Archangium violaceum: one gene and its partner. Each later gene encodes a partner of the first gene's protein in a complex. Links are inferred from orthologs where the notes say so. Each region holds a gene or a part of one and is shown on either strand. Other genes may lie near its edges. The genes, in order: uvrA and mfd.

Region 1 (10,635 bases):
TCGCCCCCGCCGACGCCCGCGCGCGGCATGAAGGTGATGGGCACGGTGGCCGTCTGCCCCATGGGAATGGGCAGGCTGGTGGAGGCCTGATTCAGCATGAAGTAGCCGCCCTTCTTCGTGGTGAGCTTCAGGTCGCTCAGCAGCACGTCGTTGCGGCAGCGGTTGATGATCTGTACGTCCCGGGTGGCGCTCATGCCCTCGGCCACCACGCCGAAGTCGAGCGGATCCGGCTGCAGCACCACGCACGAGGCGCCCCCCTCGCCCGCGAGCGCCACCTTGGGGCCCGGCTTCGAGGTGCCCATGGGCCGCACGTCCAGCTCCAGGCGCGCCTCGCGCATGGTGCCACTGACCGTTGGCGAGAAGCCCACCTTCACCTCCACCACCGCGCCCGGAACGAGCACGTTGCCCGAGACGGTGGGCGCGCTCACCACCCGGAAGGCCCCGCTCACGTTGTCCAGCAGGTTCACCCCGCCCCAGGACATGGGTTCGGTGCCCAGGTTGCGGATGGTGATGCGCTCCTCGGCGACGGCGCCCAGCGCCACGCGGCCGAAGTCCACCCGCAGGGGCGTCACCTCCAACTTCGAGGCGATGCCAGCCCCCGCCAGCGTCACCACGACGGGCTCGCACGTGGGACACACGCCCACGCGCGCCAGGCCCTGCGCCGGGCCCAGCCGCTCCGGCCGGAAGGACAGCTGCAACGCGCGCTGCTCACCCGGCTTGAGCGTGAAGGACGCGCCCGCGTCACTGGACCCGAACTCGTCCGCGTCCGCGCCGTCGAGCACCAGGTTCACCGGGCTCTCCACCCGGGTGGGGTTGCGCACCACCAGCTCGCGCACCACCACGTTGCCCAGCTCCACGTTGCCGAAGTCGATCTGCGCCGCCTTCACCTCCACCCACGCCTTCACGCCCTGGCCGGCCACGCCCAGCTGCGCCACGCCGTCCTTGCCCGCGTTGCCGGCGTCCGTGAGCACCTCCAGCACGCCCTGCACCGAGCCCTCCACGTCCGGCGTGAAGCGCACCTCCAGCTCACGCTCACCCCCCGCCTTCAGCTCGAAGGAATCAAAGGGCAGCACCTCCACATTGGGCAGGCTCGCGGTGGCTCCGTGCACCGTGAAGGCCGCGCGGCCCTGGTTCACCAGCCGCACCTTCATCGTCTTGGAGACACCCACCGCCGACAGGCCGAATTCGATCTTCTCGGGCGAGGCCACCAGCCCCGACTGTGCGCGATGCGACGAGGGCCTATCGCACCCCACCCCCATCAGGGCCCACAGGCACGCCGCCATGCACACCCAGCGCAATCCAACCATCGAAGCCTCCCCGGATCAGCGCACACACAAGCCGCGCGATCTCCAGCCACACCTGGGGTGAGGGCCTCTGCAACCTCGGGGCCTGGGGAAGCACGTGCCCCACTGACGCGACAAGTCGCGGGACTACAGGGAAAACTATTGGACCCAACGTGGAAACGAGCTGCCCTGCCGTCGGTCCTCCCTGAAAACTTTTCCTGAGTGCCCAGCGGATGACGGGAAAAAACCGGAACACTCAGGGACAGGAAGGGGAAACACGAACTCCACGCTCAGGGTGAAGGTCGGGAAGCTGGGAGTAATAGGCGAGGAGCCAGGCCCGTTCCCCACAGCACGCCACTCATGCACACCAATGCACCCACCATGGCGAGCGGCTGGAGGGGCTCGCCCAGCAGCAGCGCGCCGAGCAGCCAGGAGAAGGCCGGGGTGAGCTGGGTGGTGATGCCACCGCCCGCCGCCGTCACGTAGCCCATGGCGTAGGTGAAGATCATCTGAGCGGCCACGGAGGACAGGCCCACGCCAAGCAGCGGCCCCAGCATGTCCCAGCTCAGGGGACGCCAGTCCTGTAGGGCGAAGGGCAGGCCGAACAGCAGCCCGAAGAAACAGAAGGAGAGGAAGATGGAGGCGGCGTCGGTATCACCGCGCAGGGCCCGCAGGGCGATGACGGCCGCGCCACTGAGGACGGCGGACAGCGCCCCGGCCAGGGCCCCGGTGCCGAGCGTGAGGCCCACCCCGTCCTGCACCGTGCTCCAGATGACGAGCCCCGCGCCCACCGTGGTGGCCACCAGCCCGGTGGCCAGGTACCCGTTCACCCGCTCGCCCAGGATGAAGATGCCGAGGATGGCGGCGCAGAGGGGCCAGCAGGAGTTGAGCAGCGAGGCGGGCCCCACGGCGATCCGGTCGATGGCCATGAAATAGAAGTAGACGGAGCCGCCACCGAAGAGGCCTCGCAGGGCCCACAGCCCGGGCCGGCCCATGCGCGGCCGTTGCCCGGTGAGCGGGAAGTAAAGCGCGAGGAAGACGAGCCCGATGGCGAAGCGCGCGCACACCACCTGTCCCACCGAGAGACGGCCCGCCACGGAGCGCGCGAAGAAGGCCATGAAGGCGAAGAGCAGGCTGGAGACGACGAGCAGGGGCGAGCCGCGGAAGCGCTCGGGGATGGGGGGCATGGCGGCGGCACCCTAACCCGGAAGCGTCCGGGTCCCCAGCCCTGCTCCGCCCGCCCGGTGCCCGGCCGGCCAGCAGGGGAATGGGCCTTGAAAATCCATCCGTTCAGGACCATTCAAGCCCCGCCCCCGCTTTCCCCCTACCTGAGCGCCCTTTCAGTGGTGTAGACCCCGCCCCCATGTCCGAGCCCGACGTCATCTCCATCCGCGGAGCCAAGGAGCACAACCTCAAGAACATCTCCCTGGAGATTCCGAAGAAGAAGCTGGTGGTGTTCACCGGCGTCTCCGGCTCCGGGAAGAGTTCGCTGGCGTTCGACACCCTCTATGCCGAGGGTCAACGCCGCTACGTGGAGAGCCTCTCCGCCTATGCCCGGCAGTTCCTCGGGCAGATGGAGAAGCCCAAGTACGACACCATCCGCGGCCTGTCGCCCACCATCTCCATCGAGCAGAAGGCGGCCAGCAACAACCCGCGCTCCACGGTGGGCACCGTCACCGAGGTGCACGACTACCTGCGCGTGCTCTTCGCCTCGGTGGGAGTGCAGCACTGCCCCAACTGCGGCAAGCGCGTGGGCAAGCAGAGCGCCCAGCAGATCGTCGACACGCTGATGGAGTCGCCTGCGGGCACCAAGGTGATGGTGATGGCGCCCGTGGTCACCAACCGCAAGGGCGAGCACAAGGACATCCTCACCGAGGCGCTCAAGCGCGGCTTCACCCGCGCCCGGGTGGACGGCAAGGTGAAGGGGCTCGAGGAGCGCATCGAGCTGGACAAGAAGTCCAAGCACGACATCGCGCTCGTCATCGACCGGCTGGTGCTCAAGCCCGAAATCCGCACGCGCCTGACGGACGCGGTGGAGACGGCGCTGCGCGAGGGCAAGGGCATGCTCATCCTCGCGGATGAGACGGGCAACCCGGCGAGCGACCGCATCATGAGCGAGCTCAACGCCTGCCACGCGTGCGGCCTGTCCTTCGGCGAGCTGTCGCCCTCCTCGTTCTCCTTCAACAACCCGCTGGGCATGTGCTCGGACTGCAACGGCCTGGGCACCAAGGCGGAGATGGATCCGGACCGGATCGTCCCGGACCCCTCGCGCAGCCTGCGCGAGGGCGCGGTGGAGCCGTGGGCCAGCGGCATGAACAAGGGCGAGGGCTGGACGGCGGACTTCGTGGAGAGCCTGGCCGGGGCCTTCGACATCGATCTGGACACGCCCTTCGCGAAGCTGCCGGCGAAGGCGAAGAAGATCATCATGTACGGCGCCGAGGGCAAGCGCTTCACCGTCCAGTGGGGCGATGGCGGCCGCTACGAGATGGAGTGGGAGGGCCTCGTCAACAAGCTGATGCGCGGCTTCAAGACGACCACGTCCGAGGCGATGCGCACCTACTACCAGAAGTTCTTCAGCGACAAGCCGTGCCCCACGTGCGACGGCGCGCGCCTGAAGCCGGAGAGCCGGGCGGTGAAGGTGCACGGGCGCTCCATCGTGGAGCTGAGCCGGCAGACCATCGGCGACGCGCTGCGCTGGCTCAAGGACATGCAGCTCACGGAGACGGAGCGGAAGATCGCCACCGAGCTGCTCAAGGAGATCCGCAGCCGCCTGGGCTTCCTGGAGGACGTGGGCCTGGCGTACCTGACGTTGGACCGGACGGCGTCCACGCTGTCCGGCGGCGAGAGCCAGCGCATCCGCCTGGCGTCGCAGATGGGCAGCGAGCTGACGGGCGTCATCTACATCCTCGACGAGCCGTCCATCGGCCTGCACCAGCGAGACAACGGCAAGCTGCTGGCCACGCTGAAGCGGCTGCGCGACCTGGGCAACTCCGTCGTCGTGGTGGAGCACGACGAGGAGACGATGGAGGAGGCGGACTGGCTCGTCGACTTCGGGCCGGGCGCGGGTGAGCTGGGCGGCCAGGTGGTGGCCGAGGGCACCCCCGCCCAGGTGATGGCGAACGAGAAGAGCTCCACCGGCGCGTACCTCTCCGGCCGCAAGGAGATCGAAATCCCCGAGCAGCGGCGCGCTCCTGGCAAGACGAAGGTGCGCATCGAGGGCGCGAAGGAGAACAACCTCAAGGACGTGACGGTGGACATCCCGTTGGGGCTGTTCGTGGCCGTCACCGGCGTGTCCGGGGCGGGCAAGTCCACGCTCATCAATGAGATCCTCTACCCCGCCGCCGCGCGCGCCCTGTACGAGAGCCGCGAGGTGCCGGGCAGGCACAAGGCGATTACGGGGCTGGAGAACCTGGACAAGGTCATCGACATCGACCAGCGGCCAATCGGCCGGACACCCCGGAGCAACCCGGCCACGTACACGAAGCTGTTCGACTCCATCCGCGACGTGTTCGCGATGACGCCGGAGGCGCGGGCGTTCGGGTACACGCCGGGCCGCTTCTCCTTCAACATCAAGGGCGGACGCTGCGAGGCGTGCGAGGGCGATGGCGTGAAGCTGGTGGAGATGCACTTCCTGGCGGACGTGTACGTGCCGTGCGAGGTGTGCCACGGCAAGCGCTTCAACGACGCCACGCTGCGGGTGCTCTACAAGGGGAAGAACATCGCCGAGGTGCTCGAGATGAGCGTGCGCGAGGCGATGCAACACTTCAGCGCGCACAAGGACATCATGCGCGTGCTGCAGACGCTGGAGGACGTGGGGCTGGGCTACATCCGGCTGGGGCAGAGCTCCCCTACCCTGTCCGGCGGCGAGGCCCAGCGCATCAAGCTGGCGCGCGAGCTGGCGCGCGTGGCCACGGGCCGCACCCTCTACATCCTCGACGAGCCCACCACGGGTCTGCACTTCGAGGACATCCGCAAGCTTTTGCACGTGCTCAACCGGCTGGTGGAGGCAGGCAACACGGTGCTGGTCATCGAGCACAACCTGGACGTCATCAAGAGCGCGGACTGGGTGATTGATTTGGGCCCCGAGGGTGGCGCGGGCGGTGGTCAGCTGCTGGCCACGGGCACGCCGGAGCAGGTGGCCGAGGTGAAGGAGAGCCACACCGGGCGCTACCTCAAGCACGTGCTGACGAAGTCCCGGAAGCACCGCGTGGGCCGCAGGCCCGGCACGGCAGCCTGAGCCGCCCAAGGGTGTAGGACCCGCTTCCTTCGGGCCGCCAGCCGACGCACCTCCCCCTCTAACGACGCGTGCCCGAGCCCGATAAGCTCGCGGCATGCGTCGACTCTGGATGTTGGGACTGCTCTTGTCGTTCGTCGCGTGCCGCGAGAAGGCCCCTCCCGAAGGGGCCGTGCGGGTCACGGTGAAGTACGGCTCCTACCGGCCCGTGTGTCTGCGGGTGGTGGCCAATGACTCTCAGGGGGAGGTGGGCCGGGTGGATATCCCTCAGAGCAGGTTCCAGAATCCGGAGGCGAGGCAGATCCTCGTCGCGGTGTTCCGAAAGGCCGACTCAGGACGGGAGCTGACACTGGAGGTGTCCTCCTTCGCTGAGGCCTCGGAAGAGGCGTGCTCCGGCTCGCTGGTGGAGCAGCTTTCCTCGCAGCCCATCCCGGTGCCCCTGGGGGATTACGCCTCGTTCGAGGCGACCCTGCGGGCGAAGGACGATGATGGGGACACCTTCATCGCCCGGGAAGAGGGAGTGAAGGGAACGGACTGCGACGACGGGAGCGGCGAGGTGTTCCCGGGGGCCGCCGAGCGCTGCAGTGTCTCGGTGGACTACGACTGCGACGGTGCCTCGGGCTGCCAGGACTCCAAGTGCCAGCAGAAGGCGTGCGACGATGGCAACGCCTGCACCACGGGCGACCGATGCGAGGGCTCGGGAGTGTCGGCGCAGTGCAAGGGCCAGGCGGTGCAGTGCGAGAAATCCGCTTCGGGCTGCGTCACGGCCTCCACGTGCTCCCAGGAGACGGGCCGGTGCGTCGAGACCCGCAAGGCGTGCAACGCGCCGCCGACGGCGTGCTACGAGAGCGCGGGCGCGTGCAATGACGCCACGGGCGAATGCGAATATGCCGTCAAGGCGGCCTCCGTAAGCTGCGATGACAGCCAGGCCTGCACCACGGGGGATGTGTGTAACGGCGCGGGGGTTTGTCAGGGCACCCAGACCCCGTGCACCGCCTCCAGCATCTGTTTCCGGGTGACCGGAGGCTGTACGGCGCTCGGCAATTGCACCGAGGAGCCGGACCCCGGCAAGGTGAACACCACGTGCATGCTCGCGAGTGGAACCGAGAATGGGGTGTGTCGTGCCTCCGATGGCAGGTGCAGCCGCTTCCCCTACGCTCCGAGCAACTTCGATCCGGATGCCATTCCCACGGCGAGCATTCTTCCCCTGGCCACGACGTGTAACATCACCTTCAACTCGACGACGCTGAGTTGGAACCCCACGAACTGCGTCAGCAATCCGCCCACTCCCATCGAGTTGCCCCAGGGCAACGGGATGGTGTTGTTCGCCTTGTCGACCCTGAATCTGAACGGGGAACTCCGGCTGGTGGGCAACCGCCCCGTCATCCTGGCCGTCTACGGAGATGCCACGCTGAACAGCAACATCCTCGCCCATGCGGAAGGCACGGCACCTGGCGCGGGCGGCAGCCTGGCGCTGGCCTGCGAGGACCGACGTGGCAGGGGGGGAGTGTTCAGCGCGACCTGGGTGGGAGGTGGTGGCGGAGGCGCTGGAGGTGGCACCACGGGGGGTAATGGAGCGACCGGAACGGGTACGGGTTCAACGCCCGGTGATGGCGGGAACGCGGGGGGAGATGTCTTCGTCCCACTCGTCGGAGGTTGTTCGGGAGGGAGTGGGGGCGGCGATCTGGGAGGCGCGGGAGGCGCGGGAGGAGGCGCCGTGCAACTCTCCGTGGCGCGTACCCTCACGGTGAATCAACAGATCTCCGCCAGCGCGGGCGGAGGGAGTGGAGGGCGGTTCAGCACCACCAACGGCGGTCAGGTCGGAGGGGGCGGTGGAGGCGGAAGCGGAGGGCAGGTGTTGCTCGAGGCCCACCAGTTGGAGCTCGGCTCATCAAGCCGGCTGACCGCGAATGGAGGGGGTGGTGGGGAAGGCAGTGGCTATTCCGCCATCAGCCAGGCCAATGGCGACGTGGGGGATGATGGTTCCCGGACCTCGGCGAACCAGGCCGCGGGTGGGACCGGGGACTCCCTGGCAGGTGGAGAGGGCGGCAACGGAGGCGCTCTCAACAAGTCACCCGGTGCTGGCACCGCGGGCAGTGACGTGGGCGTCGGTGCCAAGGGAAGTGGCGGAGGAGGCGGAGGCGCCGTGGGCCACATCCGGCTGAGGTCCGTGAGGCCCTGCACCATCAATGGCTCCAGCGTCATCAGCCCGGCGACCAACGCGCAGTGCCCGCTGTAGCCAATCCCAGGGAGCGTTCTAAGGAGCGGCCATCCACAGCCAATTGTACACAAGAAACTCTTGATTCCAAACGCATCTCAGGTGCCGGACGCGGCCGTCCAGCGGTCAACCGCTCGAATGGCTACACGCGATCAACCCTTGACTCCCTGACCGAACGGTCAAATGAAATTTTTCCAGGTGGGCAAAGGGAGGATTCAGGAGACACGGAAATCCAGGTAAAAGCCCTTGCATCCACCCGGCCCTGACTGCGAATATGAAACGCCGAGCCATGGGCATGAAATGCAATGCCTGGGCACGGCCGGGCCGGCGGCGAATGACGGATGGCTGGTCTTCGTGACGGAATCTTCACGCGACTTTCTCACTTTCTGCGTCGCTGAAGTTTCATCCCATTCAAGGACGATTGTCTGACGAGGAGTTCTCGTGTTTCGACGACTCATTGTAGGGGTCGCCGTTTGCCTATCGGGGGTGGCGATGGCCAAACCACCCTCGGGCACGGCGTTCTGCTCCACCTATCCCTCGGCGCCCGTGTGTACGGGTCAACAGCCGGCCTGCACGTACTGTCACGTCGCGCCGCCGCAGCGCAACGCCTTCGGCGCCAGTCTGGAGCCCCACCTGGCACCCGGCGCGTCGCGCCCCCTGTCCGACAGTGACTTCGCGGCCGCGCTCCCCTGGGCGCTCAAGGCCGTCGAGGCGGAGGATGCCGACGGTGACGGCGTGTCCAACCTCGTGGAGATCCAGCGCGGCACCCTGCCGGCCGATCCCACCAGCGTGCCCGTGGACACCGGCCGCTGCCAGGCGGGGGAGAATCCCCAGTACGACGTGTGCCGTTACGACGCGCGCTTCGCGTACAAGCGCCTGCTGCTCGACTTCTGCGGCGTGCCGCCCACCTACGCGCAACTCAAGGAGTTCAGCGCGTTGAGCGCCGACGACCAGCGCGCCCGGATGGATGCCGAGCTGGACCGGTGCACCACCTCCGAGTTCTGGCGCGGCAAGAACGGGCAGCTGTGGAAGCTGGCGCACCCGAAGATCCGCCCGGTGGGCTCGCTCAAGGCCGGTGAGGACGCCGGGACCATCCCCCTCGCCGACTACTATGACGACTACGCGCTCTACGCCTACGCGCAACTGGACGATCACGACGCGCGCGAGGTGATGACCGCGAAGTACTTCGTGAGTCGGGAAACCAATCCCACCCGCTACTCGGTGGTGCCGACGCGGCCGACGCAGTCCGTCGACGAGCTGCACCGCGCGGGCAACATCACCAGCAGGTGGAGCCTCATCTACTTCGTGATGTTCACCGCGCTGCCGCGCAACGCCGCGTCGCAGGCCTACCGGGCGTACCTGGGTCTCGACATCGCCAAGCAGGAGGGCCTCTTCAGCGTCCCCGGCGAGCCCCGCGACTACGACGCCAAGGGAGTGGACGCGCCCGCCTGCGCGGCCTGCCACGCCACGCTCGATCCGCTGAGCTACCCCTTCCGCAACTACGAGGGTCTCTCCTTCCCCCGCAACCCCGAGGTTCCCTGGGCGAGCTACGTGCCCGGCCGCATCGAGAAGCGCTTCGGCAACGCCTCGCCGATCATCACCCAGATGCCGGAGTCCGGCTACCTCTTCGGCCAGCCGGTGGACAACCTCGTCGAGTGGGCGGAGGTCGGGGCCAACAGCGATGCCTTCGCCATCGCCGCCGTCACCGACTACTGGAAGCTGCTCGTGGGCCATCCCCCCACCGCCGAGGAGCACGCCGAGTTCGTCACCACCTGGAAGCGCTTCAAGGGCACGCACCAGTACCGCGTGCAGCGCATGCTTCACGACCTGATCCGCACGGAGGCCTACGGTGCGCCCTGATTTCCTTCGCGTGTTGTTGCTGTCCTCCGCCTGTGTCCTCTCCGCGTGCCCGTCCCCCTCTCCCTCGGGAGAACAGGATGCCGGCACACCGCCCGCCGATGCCGGTACGGGTTCCTCCGGTGAGGTGGCGCCTTCCTCGCGCAACAACCTGCGCTTCAAGAATCCGGAGCAGCTGACGGCCCACTTCTCCGCGGCGCTGTCCCTGCCACCGGAGCAGGTGTGCAACGAGCTGGGCCAGTACCCCTGCACCACGTACGTGCACAACGTGGCCCTGGGCGGCGTCGAGCCCTATGGCATTGGTCTCTACGAGCCCATCTCGGTCACGGGTGTGACGACCCCCATCGCCATCGACCGCCTGGCGCTGGCGGCCTGTGTCCGGCGCGTCTCGCTCGACGTCACCAGCCCCGGGGAGGCGGTGCTCTTCAAGGGCATCGAGCTCGACGGCCAGGGGCGTCTGGCGAGCCGGGACGGCGCGCCGGTCCGCGACGCCATCACCTCGCTCTACCAGCGCGCCCTGTTGCGAGACCCCACGGAGACCGAGGTGGGTACCCTGTCGCAACTGGCCACACAGATCGAATCCAAGGGCAGCCAGACGCCGGGCCGCGACTGGATGGTCGCGTCCTGCTTCGCCGTCCTCTCTTCCGCCGAATCCGTCTTCTTCTAAGGGAACGTCATGTCACTGCGTAACAATGGACGGCTCTCGCGCCGGGAAATCCTGAAGGCCTTGTCGATGTGCGCGGCGGGCTCCGCGACCCTGGGGCCCCTGCTGACGGGGTGCCGAGACGGGCTCAATACCCCGGCGGCACTCGAACAACTCGGGGGCGTGCGCCAGGCGCGCCTGGATGGCAAGCCCCGCTTCCTCATCGTGGTGGGCGCCGTGGGAGGCGCCTCCATCATCGACAGCATGCTGGCGGTGCGGGCCTCGGAGGCGGGCGCCAACGCCGCGAAGCTCAACACCTTCGCCGACGAGCAGGTGCAGAACGTGGAGGGCTCCCCGTTCCGCGCCGTGAAGGTGAGTAGCTCCCAGATGGGCAACATCC
Region 2 (11,326 bases), 2.3 Mb from region 1 along the record:
GCGTACCACATGAACCACCGCAAGCACGGCAGGCCGATGTTCGACCCGGGGACCGGCCGGATGGAGGAGGGCATCGGGCACTATGGCTACGAGCCGGTGCGGGGACAACGGCGTATCATCTCCGTGTGCGCGACCCCCTACCCGTGTGCTTTCGACATGGGCATCCTCATGTCCCTGTCCCGCCGCTACGAGCGGGGCGTGCGCGTGACGCACGACGAGTCCAAGCCGTGCCGCAAGAACGGCGGACCGCATTGCACCTACGTCCTCTCCTGGTGACTCCAGCCCCACCCCCGGACACGAGGCCCAGGACCGCGGGTATGGCCACCTCGTCCGGGGAGCGGGGACTCAACCGGGTGAACGAAATGTCGCCCCCCTCATCCATCCGATCCCTCCACTCTGATAGCCTCGAGGGCAGAACGGACCCCATGGCAGCGCTCACTTCCCTCAGCACCTCCGGCCGCGTCCTCCTCGTGGACGACAGCCCCATTGCTCTTGAAGCCATCGGCTCCCGATTGAAGGAGAGCGGATTGGACGTGGTGATGCTGACCTCGCCTCGCGAGGCGCTCGAGCTCGCCACCGATGGGCCCCATCCCTTCGACCTGCTCATCCTCGACGTCATCATGCCGGGCCTGGACGGCCACGAGCTGACGCGCCGCCTGCGCGACCATCCGCGCACCGCCAACACGCCCATCCTCCTGCTCACCTCGCTCGACTCATCCGAGGACCGGGTGACGGGCCTGACGGTGGGCGCCGACGACTTCTTCACCAAGACCGCCCCCGACGCCGAGATGCTGGCGCGCGTGCGCTCGTTCATCTCGCTGGGCAAGATGCGCGCCCAGCTGCTGGCGCAGCACGAGGCCATGGCCCGGGTGATGCGCGAGCAGGAGGCTCCCACCCCGCCCCAGGCCCGCGTGGAGATCATCCACCACATGCCCGTGGTGGGCGAGCGGCTGGCCAGGGCGCTCAGGGGCTCGCCCGTGGGCAGCGAGTTCCAGCTCACCCAGCGCGCCTCCGCCCAGCGCCTCACCACCACCGACGCGGATCTGCTCATCGTCAGCTACTCCATCGCGCTCGAGGGGGAGCAGCCGCTCCTCAAGCGCTTCGGCTTCGACGAGGAGGCCCCCGCCATCATCGTGGTGGACGACTCCGAGTCCACCTCGCGGCGCGTGACGGCGTTCGACTCGGGAGCCGACGACTACCTCACGCTGCAGACGCCCATGGCCGAGCTGGCCGCCCGCATGGGCAGCACCCTGCGCCGCCAGCGCCGCCAGCGTCAGCTGCGCACCTCGCGAGACCGCGCCATGCTGGTGGCGGTGACGGATCCGCTCACCGGGCTCTACAACCGCGCCTACTTCCACGAGGCCCTCGGCGTCGAGTTCCGCCGCGCCCAGCGCTACAAGCACCCGATGACGCTGGTGCTGCTGGACCTGGACCTCTTCAAGCAGGTCAACGACAACCTCGGCCACAGCGCCGGTGACCAGGCCCTGCGCGAGGTGTCCTCGCGGCTGCGGCAGACGGCGCGCTCCACGGACGTGGTCGCCCGCCACGGTGGCGAGGAGTTCGCGATGATCCTCCCCGAGACGGATTTGGAGCACGGGCTCATCGCCGCCGAGCGCTTCCGCGTCGCGGTGGAGGGCGCCATGGTGCACGGCGCCAGGGGCGGGAGCCGGGCGCTCACCATCAGCGTCGGGGTGGGCTGCTTCCCCGTGCACGCCACCTCCATCTCGGACCTGATGGAGCTCACCGACGCGGCGCTCTACTCCGCCAAGCGCCAGGGCCGCAACCGGGTGTGCGCGGCCTCGCTCAGCACGGATCCGCCGCCGCCACCGGTGCCGGCCGCCTCCGCCGCCGCTCCCCACTCGGCGACCAGCAGTGTCATGGAGCGGCTGCGCCGGCTCGTGGCGGAGGACGTGGAGGGCCCCCTCACCGCCACGCGCACCGCCGCCCGCATGCTGCACGATGCCTCCGCTCCGGGAGACACGCTGCACACCATCACCTCGCAGCTCCGCAACTCCTCCGATGAGGTGCGGCAGGAGCTGCTGCGGGTGATGGACGACCTGTCCCGCGCGCTCGTCGAGGCCGGCCGCTCGGGTCAGCACCGCTGACGGGAGGCGGGTACTTCCCGCTGGCCATCGCGCGTCCAGTCGGTACATTTGTGCTCAAACCATCTTCGGGAGAGCACAACATGAGGACTGGACTGATGACCGCGCTGTGCACGCTCGCGCTGAGCACGGGCTGCGTCACCCAGGGCAAGTACGACCTGGCGATGCAGAACGCCCAGACGCTGGAGGAGCAGCTGAAGGCGGAGCAGGGCGCGCGGACGGCGGCCGACGAGAAGGTGCGGGGGTTGGAGGAGAAGGTGAAGGGGTTGGAGGAGCAGGTGGCGGGGCTGGAGCGAGACAAGGAGGCGCTGGCCACGCGGCTCACCACCGCCGAGGCGAGGCTGACGGCGGGGGCCGCGGAGCGCCGGGCGCTGGAGCAGAAGAACGCCGAGCTCACCGCGCTCAACGACGAGCTGGCCAGCTCCAAGCGCAAGCTGACCGAGGCCAAGGAGGCGCTGGAGAAGAAGAGCGCCGAGTACGAGAGCCTGGCCAAGAGCCTGGAGCAGGAGATCTCCGAGGGCAAAATCGAGCTGTCCGAGCTGAAGGGCCGGATGACGGTGAACCTCAAGGACAAGATTCTGTTCGCCTCCGGGTCGGCGAAGGTGGGCAAGGAGGGGCAGGCGGCCCTGGCGAAGATCGCCGAGGCGCTCAAGGGGGTGCAGGGGAAGATCATCCGGGTAGAGGGCCACACGGATGACGTGCCGACGGATGCCAAGGGCCCGTTCCCGAGCAACTGGGAGCTGAGCCTGGCGCGAGCGATGGCGGTGGTGCGGTCGCTGCAGGACGCGGGGGTGGACCCCACGATGCTCTCCGCCGCGGGTTATGGCCCGTACCAGCCCATCGCGGCGAACGACTCGCCGGAGCATCGCAGCCTCAACCGGCGCATCGAGATTGTCCTGGCGCCCGGGATGGGCACGGGCGGGCGCTGAGGCGCGCGGAGAAGGCGAGCGGGCTAATGCCGCCCCAACTCCCTGTCCCAGGCGTACAACTGCCCGTTCACCGTGTATCTGTAGGCGCTGGAGAAATCCTCGAACCTCTCCGGGGAAAGCGCGGAGAGGCGCTCGCGCACGAAGTCCGGGTCGCTGAGCAGCTCGCGGTGTTGGAGGTCCGTGTTCGCCTCCACCAGGCCGGGAATGACCCGGAACACGGCCTCCAGGCAATCCTCTCGGGTCGCGCGAGCCATGCGCTCCACCGTCAGGGCCAGGTGTTCGCGGACCGGGGCAGGGCCTCCGGGGCACCATGCCTCCAGGGTCGGGCGGTAGATGTACGCCATGAGGTCGTCGAGGGAGTGGTGGGTGCCGGGCATCCTGTACGCATAGCGAGGGCCCTGGAGCACATCCCAGAAGCGGAGCACCGAGGCGAGCCGTTTCGCCATGCGCTCCGCACTCCGCGGCGGGGACGGAGCCGCGGCCTGGTAGATGGCACCCCAGGGAGTGCGCAGGCAGAAGGACTCGAAGGCGTCCCTCATGCGCTGGTCCTCCACCTCCGGGGCACCTTCGTCCAAGCCCATGAAGACGCCGATGAACATGTCTATCCACCAACGTGTGGTGCCCAGGTCGAATTCGCCCGCCGAGTGCATCACCAGCACCTCGCCGGGCAGCACCGGGCGCATCTGCCGGGGCAGGGGAAAGGCACCGGTCTTGAGGTAAGCCCGCGCCCACCGTTGGCCCTCGGCTCTCGCCTTGCGGCGGATGGCGGCGGTGGTGCCATGGAGCCACGCTGGAAACTCGAGCACCGGGGAGGGTTCCGAGGTCATGGCCTTTCGCCCTACTACAGCGGGCAGATGCGCCTCAAGCGCTGGCCGCCCGCTCAGCGGCAGTCCACGGGCAGGTAGACCTGGCCCTGGAAGCCTTTGGGGCGTTCGCTCCCTTCATACGCAGCCCGCTCCGCCTGGGAGCCAAGGGCCGCCACGAGCACCAGGAGAAAACCCGCCAGCCTCCAGGTGCTCTTCGCCCGTGTCTTCACCATGGAATGGGACCTCATCCCGGTGGACGTCGAGGTGAAGCAACCCGTCACGCCTGCGGCAGAGCGCAGGTGCCGAGGTCGCGCAGCACCTTCTTGGCCTCGGCGATGAGTGCCTGGTCCCGCACCTCGGCACCCAGCTTCACCACCAGCTTCATGTCCGGCGTGAGCCGGTAGACGCCCTTGGACTTCTGCACCAGCGTCGCCACCCGCATCCCGTCCAGCAGCGCGTCCGCGCCCAGTGTCACCACCAGCCGACCCGGACCTCCCTCCAACGCGCGCAGCCGCAAATCCCTCATGTCGATCTTCAGCAGCGTCTGCTCCGACAGGTTGTCCACCTCGTCCGGAGCCTCGCCGAAGCGATCCACCAGCTCGGACCGCAGGTCCTGCACCTCGTCCGGATTGCTGGCCTGGCTGAAGCGCTTGTAGAACACCAGCCGCTGGTGCACGTCCGGCACGTAGTCGTCCGGGATGAGCGCGGCCAGGGGCATGGTGATCTCCGGCTCGATCTGCACCCGGGGCGGTTCGCCCCGCACCTCCGCCACCGCCTCCTCCAGCAACTGCGCGTACAGGTCGAAGCCGATCGCCGAGATGGAGCCCGACTGCTCGGCGCCCAGCAGGTTGCCCGCGCCGCGGATCTCCAGGTCGTGGCTGGCGATCGTGAAGCCCGCCCCCAACTCCGTGAAGCGCTGCAACACCTCCAGGCGGCGCTGTGCGTCCTTGCTGATCGTCGTCCGCGCCGGCACCAGCAGGTACGCGTACGCGCGCTCCTTCGAGCGGCCCACCCGCCCTCGCAACTGGTAGAGCTGCGCCAGTCCGAACGTGTCCGCCCGGTTGACGATCATCGTGTTGGCGCTCGAGATGTCGATGCCGCTCTCGATGATGCTGGTGCACAGCAGCATCTGGTACTTCCGCTCGGTGAACTCCAGCATCGCCTTCTCGAGCTGGCCCTCACCCATCTGCCCGTGCGCCACGCCGATGGAGACGTGCGGCACCAGCTTCTTGAGCGTGTCCTCCATCGCGGGCAGCGACTCCACCCGGTTGTGTACGAAGAAGACCTGGCCTCCGCGCGCCACCTCGCGCTCGATGGCGTCCTTGACGGTCTGCTCGTCGAACTTCATCACGAAGGTGCGGATGGCCCGCCGATCCTGCGGCGGCGTCGCGATGATGCTCATCTCGCGCACGCCCGACATCGCCATGTGCAGCGTGCGCGGAATCGGCGTCGCCGACAGCGTGAGCACGTCCACCATCGCCCGCAGCTTCTTGATCTGCTCCTTGTGCTTCACCCCGAAGCGCTGCTCCTCGTCCACCACCAGCAGCCCCAGGTCCTTGAAGGCCACGTCCCCACCCAGCAGCTTGTGCGTGCCGATGAGGATGTCCACCTTGCCGTCCCTGGCGCGCTTGAGGATCTCCCGCACCTCGGGCGGCTTCTTCATCCCGGAGATGACCTCCACCACCACCGGGTAGTCCTTGAAGCGCTTCTTGAAGGACAGGTAGTGCTGCTGCGCCAGCACCGTGGTGGGCACCAGCACCGCCACCTGCTTGCGATCCAACGTCGCCTTGAAGGCGGCCCGCATCGCCACCTCCGTCTTGCCGTACCCCACGTCTCCGCAGACGAGCCGGTCCATCGGCTCGGACTTCTGCATGTCGTTGAGCACGTCCTCGATGGCCTTCGCCTGGTCCGGCGTCTCCTCGAACTCGAAGTCCGCCTCGAACTGGGCGAAGTACCGGTCCGGCGCGCTGAAGGAGTGGCCCGGGTGCGCCCGGCGCGCCGCCGCGATGTTGAGCAGGTCCGCCGCCATCTTGAGCAGCTGCTCCTTGACCTTCTTCTTCGTCTTCTCCCAGGACGTCGTCCCCAGCTTGTCCAGCGTCACCTGGGTGGGGTCTCCACCGGTGAACTTCTGGATGAGCCGCATGCGGCTCACCGGGAGGTAGATCTTGTCCCGGCCCGCGTATTCCAGGACGAGGAAGTCCCCGGGCACCCCGTTCACCTGCATCTTCGTCAGGCCCGCGTAGCGGCCCAGGCCGAAGTCGGTGTGGACGATGATGTCGCCTTCCTTCAGGTCCTTGAAGCCCGAGGCGAAGGCATCCAGGCTCTTCGAGCGCCGCACGCGCCGGCGGGAGCGCGCTCCGAAAATTTCCTCGTCCGAGAGCACCGCGAGGCCACCGGCCCCATCCACGAAGCCGTGGCTCACCTCGCCCGTGAAGAGGTGGGCATGCACCGAGGGCTCGTAGAGCTTCGAGGCATCCACGAGCGGCTCGGTGTGGACGCGGACCATCACGTTGCGGTCCAGCAGCAGGCGCTTGAGCTTGTCCGCCTGGCTGAGCGTGCCGCACGCCACCGCGCAGGCGATGCGGGTGTCGCGCCAGCGCTGGAGGCGCTCGACGAGCGGCGTGAGCGCGCCCTCCTCTCCGTGGTGGGCGAGGATGGCCTCGCGCACGTCCTGCGTGGTGCCGAAGGGGAAGTGCACCGGCGCCTCGCCCTGGGTGAGCGACAGGCCCCCTCCCTCCATCACGCGGAAGGCCGCGAGCCGCTTCTCCGCCTGCTCATGGGTGAGGAAGTGCTCTCCCGGCGGATAGGCGAGATCCTGCCGCGCGTCGGACGCCTCGGCGGAGCGCTCCACCTCCTTCCACAGCTCCCCGGCGACACGTTCGAGGCCCAGGGGATCGTCCAGGTAGAAGAGCGGCTCCGCGTGCCACCGCGTCAGGTAGTCGAAGACGGTGCCCAGGCCCCCCTCGAAGAAGCCGGGCAGCAGGGCCTCCAGGCCGAAGCCGGGCATGCCCTCGCGGATGGCGTCGAGGCGCTCGCGCAGCTTCGTGGTGGGCAGGTTGATGCGGTCGGCCACGCTCCGGGCGGCGGCCTCGGCGTTCACGCGCGTCTGCTCGGAGAAGATGACCTCGCGCGCCGGCAGGAGGATGATCTCCTTGAGCGCGTCCACCGTGCGCTGCGTCTCCGGATCGAACGCGCGGATGGACTCGATGGTGTCGCCGAAGAACTCGATGCGGACGGGTTTCTCGTAGAGCGGGCTGAAGACGTCGACCAGGCCACCGCGCACGGAGAAGGTGCCCAGGTCCTCGACCAGCGGGCTGGACTGGTAGCCCATGTTGGCGAGCTTGCGCGCAAGCTCGTCCCGGTCGAAGTCCTGGCCCACGACGAGGCGCTCGGACAGCTCGCCCATCACCTTCGGAGGCAGCACCTTGCGCAACAGGCCGCGCAGCGAGAGCACGAGCGCGGGAAAGCGCGTGCCCTGGTGGAGGTGGAAGAGGGCGCCGAGCCGGTCCGCGACTACGTCCGCGTCCGGGGACACCTCGTCGTAGGGGAGCACCTCGTCGGCCGGCAGGCGCAGGACGTGGGGCTCGCGCGGGGTGCCCCGCCCGCCCAGGAAGAAGGCGAGGTCATTCGCGAGGGCATCCGCGGACTCCTCGTCGGTGGTGACGCAGACGAGGGGCGCCTTCAGGGTGCGCGTCAGCTGGGCGAGCGCGTGGCCTCGAGCGGCCCCCTGGAGCCCTTGCGTGCGGACACGCTGCCCGGCGCGCAGCAACTCCAGCACTCGGGCGAAAGGGTCCCCAGCCATCGGAGGCGCGCGGAGCGCTTCCACATCGAGCTTCTGGGTAAAAGGAGTGTCCATCCGTGGGGCGCCTCGGAGCGCCCCAGGGTAATTAGGAGCCGGAGGGGTGGGGGTCAACGGGAGAGCGAGGGGCCCGGTTGGCGACAGGCACCTGGGGCCCCGGGCCTACAACCACCTACTCAGCCCTTCTTGAAGGTGCGGACATATTTCACGAGCGAGTCGATCTGCTCGGGGGTCAGCTTCTCCTTGTAGGGCTTCATCTTCTTGTTGCGGGAGGAGCCCTCGGAGATGACCTCGCGGATGTCGTCGTCGCTCTGGGCCTTCTGCCAGGCCGGCTGGGACAGGTCGACGATGGACTCCTTCTTGCCCATCTGGGTCTGGGCCCGGCCATCCGGTCCGTGGCAGGACTTGCACTTCTGCGTCCACAGCTCGGCGGCGGCTTCGTCGGCGGCGGAGGCGGTGGTGGCCAGGGAGAAGGACAGCAGCAGGGCGATCCGGGTCTTCATGGTGGGGGGTCTCCTCGGAGGAGGCAGATCGGGAAGGCGCTCAGTGTCGACCGACCGGGAGGCCGGTGGCCAGAGGCAAACCTCCCGGGGCCGCGCACCCGCACACCGCGTCCGGGTCGGTCAGGGATCGCGGGCGGCCAGCCTGCCAGGTGCCCGGCGCAGCAGCTCCTGCCCGAGCAGGTGGGTGAACCCGGGGGCCGACCGGGAGTCGAGGTGCGAGCCATCCGGGCACTCGAAGCGGGCCAGCGCGGGGCTGTCCTCGAAGGAGAAACCCTGGCTGCCCGTGCGCTCGAGGAGCCGCTCCCAGTACAGCGCGCGCGGGTAGCGCGTGTCCTCGATGCGCCGCACCGCGCCCGAGGAGACCATCCGCACGAAGACGACCTCTCCACCGCGCGACCGGATGCGCTCCACCTGGGCGGACACCCGCTCCAGCTGGGACTCCAACTCCGCGGGCTCCGGCGTCCTCCCGTGCGCGTCCTGGTAGCGCCGCTCCCAGGACTGTCGCAGTGCCGCGAGGTCCACTCCCTCGAAGTCGGACGGCTGGTGGCGGTCGGCCCGGGTGCGGTTGAGGGGGGGCGGCGGCAGCGTCCGGTTCACCAGCAGGTGGTGCAGCACGCCCTTGGGTTGCACCGCCGACAGCAGCACCACGAGGTGCTCCTGGAAGGGCAACCGCAGCGCCGTCTCCCAGTCCTCCACGAAGGTGCGGTGCGCGTGCCGCGCCACGTACGAGGCGGGCCTCGCGCGCACCTCGTTGGGCTCCACCGAGAAGAAGAGCGTCGGGCTCACCTCGCACAGCACCAGCCCTCGGAAGTGCTCATCCGCCGCGAGGTCCTCCAGCACCGGCAGGCTGCTGGAGCCGCTGATGGAGAGCTGTACCACCCGTGCTTCGCCCAGCGACTGGGACAGCACTTCGGGCACCAGGCCCACCTGGAACCGCGACGAGCCCAGCATCACCACGGCGCGACCGTCGCCCTCGCTCGCGCGGGCCCGCGCCAGGGACCACAGCTCCGGGGTGTCCTTCACGCTCGGCTGGAAGCCACGGACGCGCCAACCCCATTCGGTGCCCGCCAGGAGGACCCCCGCCGCGAGCAGCGCCACCCACCACACCCGCCCCAGCGCGCCGGACTCGGGCGCGTTGCTAGAACTGGAAGTAGATGAACGCACGGTCGACTCCGGTGGCGGTGACGAGGGCCACGAGCATCGCCGTCATGGCGCTCGCCGAGGCCCACCAGGGAACGGACGTGAACACCTCCGGCAGGGGCACGTCGCGGTAGCGCCACTGCACGGCCAGCAGCGCGCCGACGGTGAGCACCGCCAGGCCCATGTCGAACTGGCTCAACAGGCTTCCCGCGTGGACTCCCGAGGCGCCCACCATGGCGCGCACCACGGTGAAGGCGGTGGCGAAGTCCGGGGCGCGGAAGAACACCCAGGCGAAGCAGACGCCCAGGAACGTCACCGCCACGCCCGTGAGCCGCCCCAGGGGTCCCCGCGTCCAGCGTGGCCTCTCCAGGAAGGGCCGCAGCATCCGCTCGGCGATGAGGAACAGCCCGTGCAGCCCGCCCCAGACGACGAAGGTCCACGAGGCGCCGTGCCACAGCCCGCCCAGCAGCATCGTCAGCATCAGGTTGACGTGCGTGCGCGCGGGCCCGTGCCGGTTGCCGCCGAGCGGGATGTAGAGGTAGTCGCGCAACCAGCTCGACAGGGAGATGTGCCACCGGCGCCAGAAGTCGCTGAAGCCCACCGCCGCGTAGGGGCTCTGGAAGTTGTCCGGCAGGTGGAAGCCGAAGCACAGCGCCACGCCGATGGCGCACAGCGAGTAGCCCGCGAAGTCGCAGAAGATCTGCCCCGAGAAGGCGAGCGCCGCGCTCCAGGCTTCCCCGGCCGAGGGCCGCGCGCCCGGGGAGAACACGGTGTCCACCAGCGGCGCGAGCAGCCCGTCGGCGAGCACCGCCTTCTCGAACACGCCCAGCACCAGCAGCAGCAGGCCCCACTGGAGCTGGGACGGGGTGGCGCGCCGCGGCTCGGTGCACTGGGGCAGGAAGTCACGGGGCCGGACGATGGGACCGGCCACCAGGTGCGGGAAGAAGGTGAGGAAGAGGGCGAAGTCGAGGAACGAGTCCCAGGGCTTCTCGTGTCCCCGGTAGACGTCGAGCGTGTAGGCGAGCGACTCGAACGTATAGAAGGAGATGGCCACCGGCAGGACGACGTCCACCCGAGGCACGTGCAGCGGCACGCCGAGCGCGAGGAAGAGGGCGTTGGTGTTGTCCGCGAGGAACGGCCCGTACTTGAAGAAGGCGAGCAGCCCCAGGTTGCTGGCGAGGCTCACACCGAGCAGGGCCTTGCGCCGGGCGGGCGTCCGGGCCGAGGCGAGGGCGCGCGCGAGGAACCAGTCCAGGGTGATGGCGTACCAGAGCAGCGGCAGGAAGAGCGGGTTCCAGGCCGCGTAGAAGAGGCTGCTGGCCACCAGCAGGTTGAGCTTCCGGACCCGCCACGTGAGCGGCAGGTGATGCAGCACGAGGCAGACGGCCAGGAAGGCCAGGAACGAGAGGGAGTTGAAGACCATGTGTGCCAGTGCCCGCGGCAGCCGATCTTCGGGTGCTTGGCCGGAGGCGCGCGGGCTCGGGGGCCCGCGAGGGGAGCTGCCTGCCACTCAGGCAACAGTCTGGATGTCAGCGGTGTTCATTGACAGATAGGGCACCGTTGCATTGACAGATAGGGCGCCGTTGGAAAGCATCCCTCCTCCGATGAAAGGTGCCGGGTGACATCACTTCAGACGGTGGAGAAGCAGCCGGAAGTGACGGAGCTGCAGCGGGCCAGCTACCTGCCGACGCTCGATGGCTGGCGGGCCATTGCCATCCTCGCGGTGATGATCTGCCACGCGTCCGATGCGCCACTGCTCGCGCGTGAGGGGCCGGGAGGCTTCTGGCACAACCTCACCCGGTACGGCGCCGAGGGCGTGGCCCTCTTCTTCGGACTGAGCGGTTTCCTCATCACCTATCGGCTGCTCCAGGAGCGGCAGCGGACGGGCGGCATCCGCCTCCAGCACTTCTACGGGCGCCGCGTCCTCCGCATCCTGCCGGCGTGCCTGGCCTACCTGCTGACGGTGACGGCGCTGACGGGCGCCGGGCTGCTGGCCATCCATCGCGAGGACCTGCTCAGCTCGTTCCTCTTCTACCGGAACTACCTG

Evidence for each region.
Region 2: the proteins of uvrA (region 1) and mfd are in contact, whole or in part, in a crystal structure (PDB 4DFC), measured with the Escherichia coli proteins. The link is inferred for Archangium violaceum from one-to-one orthologs.

What each region holds. Positions count from the first base shown.
Region 1 is NZ_CP069396.1:8,836,771-8,847,405, forward strand. What follows is about bases 2,329-5,720. They hold uvrA (excinuclease ABC subunit UvrA), read left to right. Parts: upstream 2,329-2,646; coding sequence 2,647-5,520; downstream 5,521-5,720. Other genes in these bases: JRI60_RS35180 (DMT family transporter), read right to left, coding at 2,329-2,470; JRI60_RS54705 (putative metal-binding motif-containing protein), read left to right, coding at 5,615-5,720. Also shown: JRI60_RS35175 (choice-of-anchor D domain-containing protein), read right to left, coding at 1-1,307; more of JRI60_RS35180, read right to left, coding at 1,574-2,328; more of JRI60_RS54705, read left to right, coding at 5,721-7,756; JRI60_RS35195 (hypothetical protein), read left to right, coding at 8,228-9,595; JRI60_RS35200 (hypothetical protein), read left to right, coding at 9,585-10,259; JRI60_RS35205 (hypothetical protein), read left to right, coding at 10,269-10,635. UniProt on the Escherichia coli protein: The UvrABC repair system catalyzes the recognition and processing of DNA lesions. UvrA is an ATPase and a DNA-binding protein. A damage recognition complex composed of 2 UvrA and 2 UvrB subunits scans DNA for abnormalities.
Region 2 is NZ_CP069396.1:11,111,682-11,123,007, reverse strand. What follows is about bases 3,915-7,997. They hold mfd (transcription-repair coupling factor), read right to left. Parts: upstream 7,694-7,997; coding sequence 4,115-7,693; downstream 3,915-4,114. Other genes in these bases: JRI60_RS44220 (c-type cytochrome), read right to left, coding at 7,813-7,997; JRI60_RS44230 (hypothetical protein), read right to left, coding at 3,915-4,070. Outside these bases: JRI60_RS44250 (hypothetical protein), read left to right, coding at 1-276; JRI60_RS44245 (diguanylate cyclase), read left to right, coding at 426-2,105; JRI60_RS44240 (OmpA/MotB family protein), read left to right, coding at 2,186-3,031; JRI60_RS44235 (hypothetical protein), read right to left, coding at 3,055-3,858; more of JRI60_RS44230, read right to left, coding at 3,912-3,914; more of JRI60_RS44220, read right to left, coding at 7,998-8,139; JRI60_RS44215 (hypothetical protein), read right to left, coding at 8,260-9,237; JRI60_RS44210 (MBOAT family O-acyltransferase), read right to left, coding at 9,278-10,702; JRI60_RS44205 (acyltransferase family protein), read left to right, coding at 10,898-11,326. UniProt on the Escherichia coli protein: Couples transcription and DNA repair by recognizing RNA polymerase (RNAP) stalled at DNA lesions. Mediates ATP-dependent release of RNAP and its truncated transcript from the DNA, and recruitment of nucleotide excision repair machinery to the damaged site.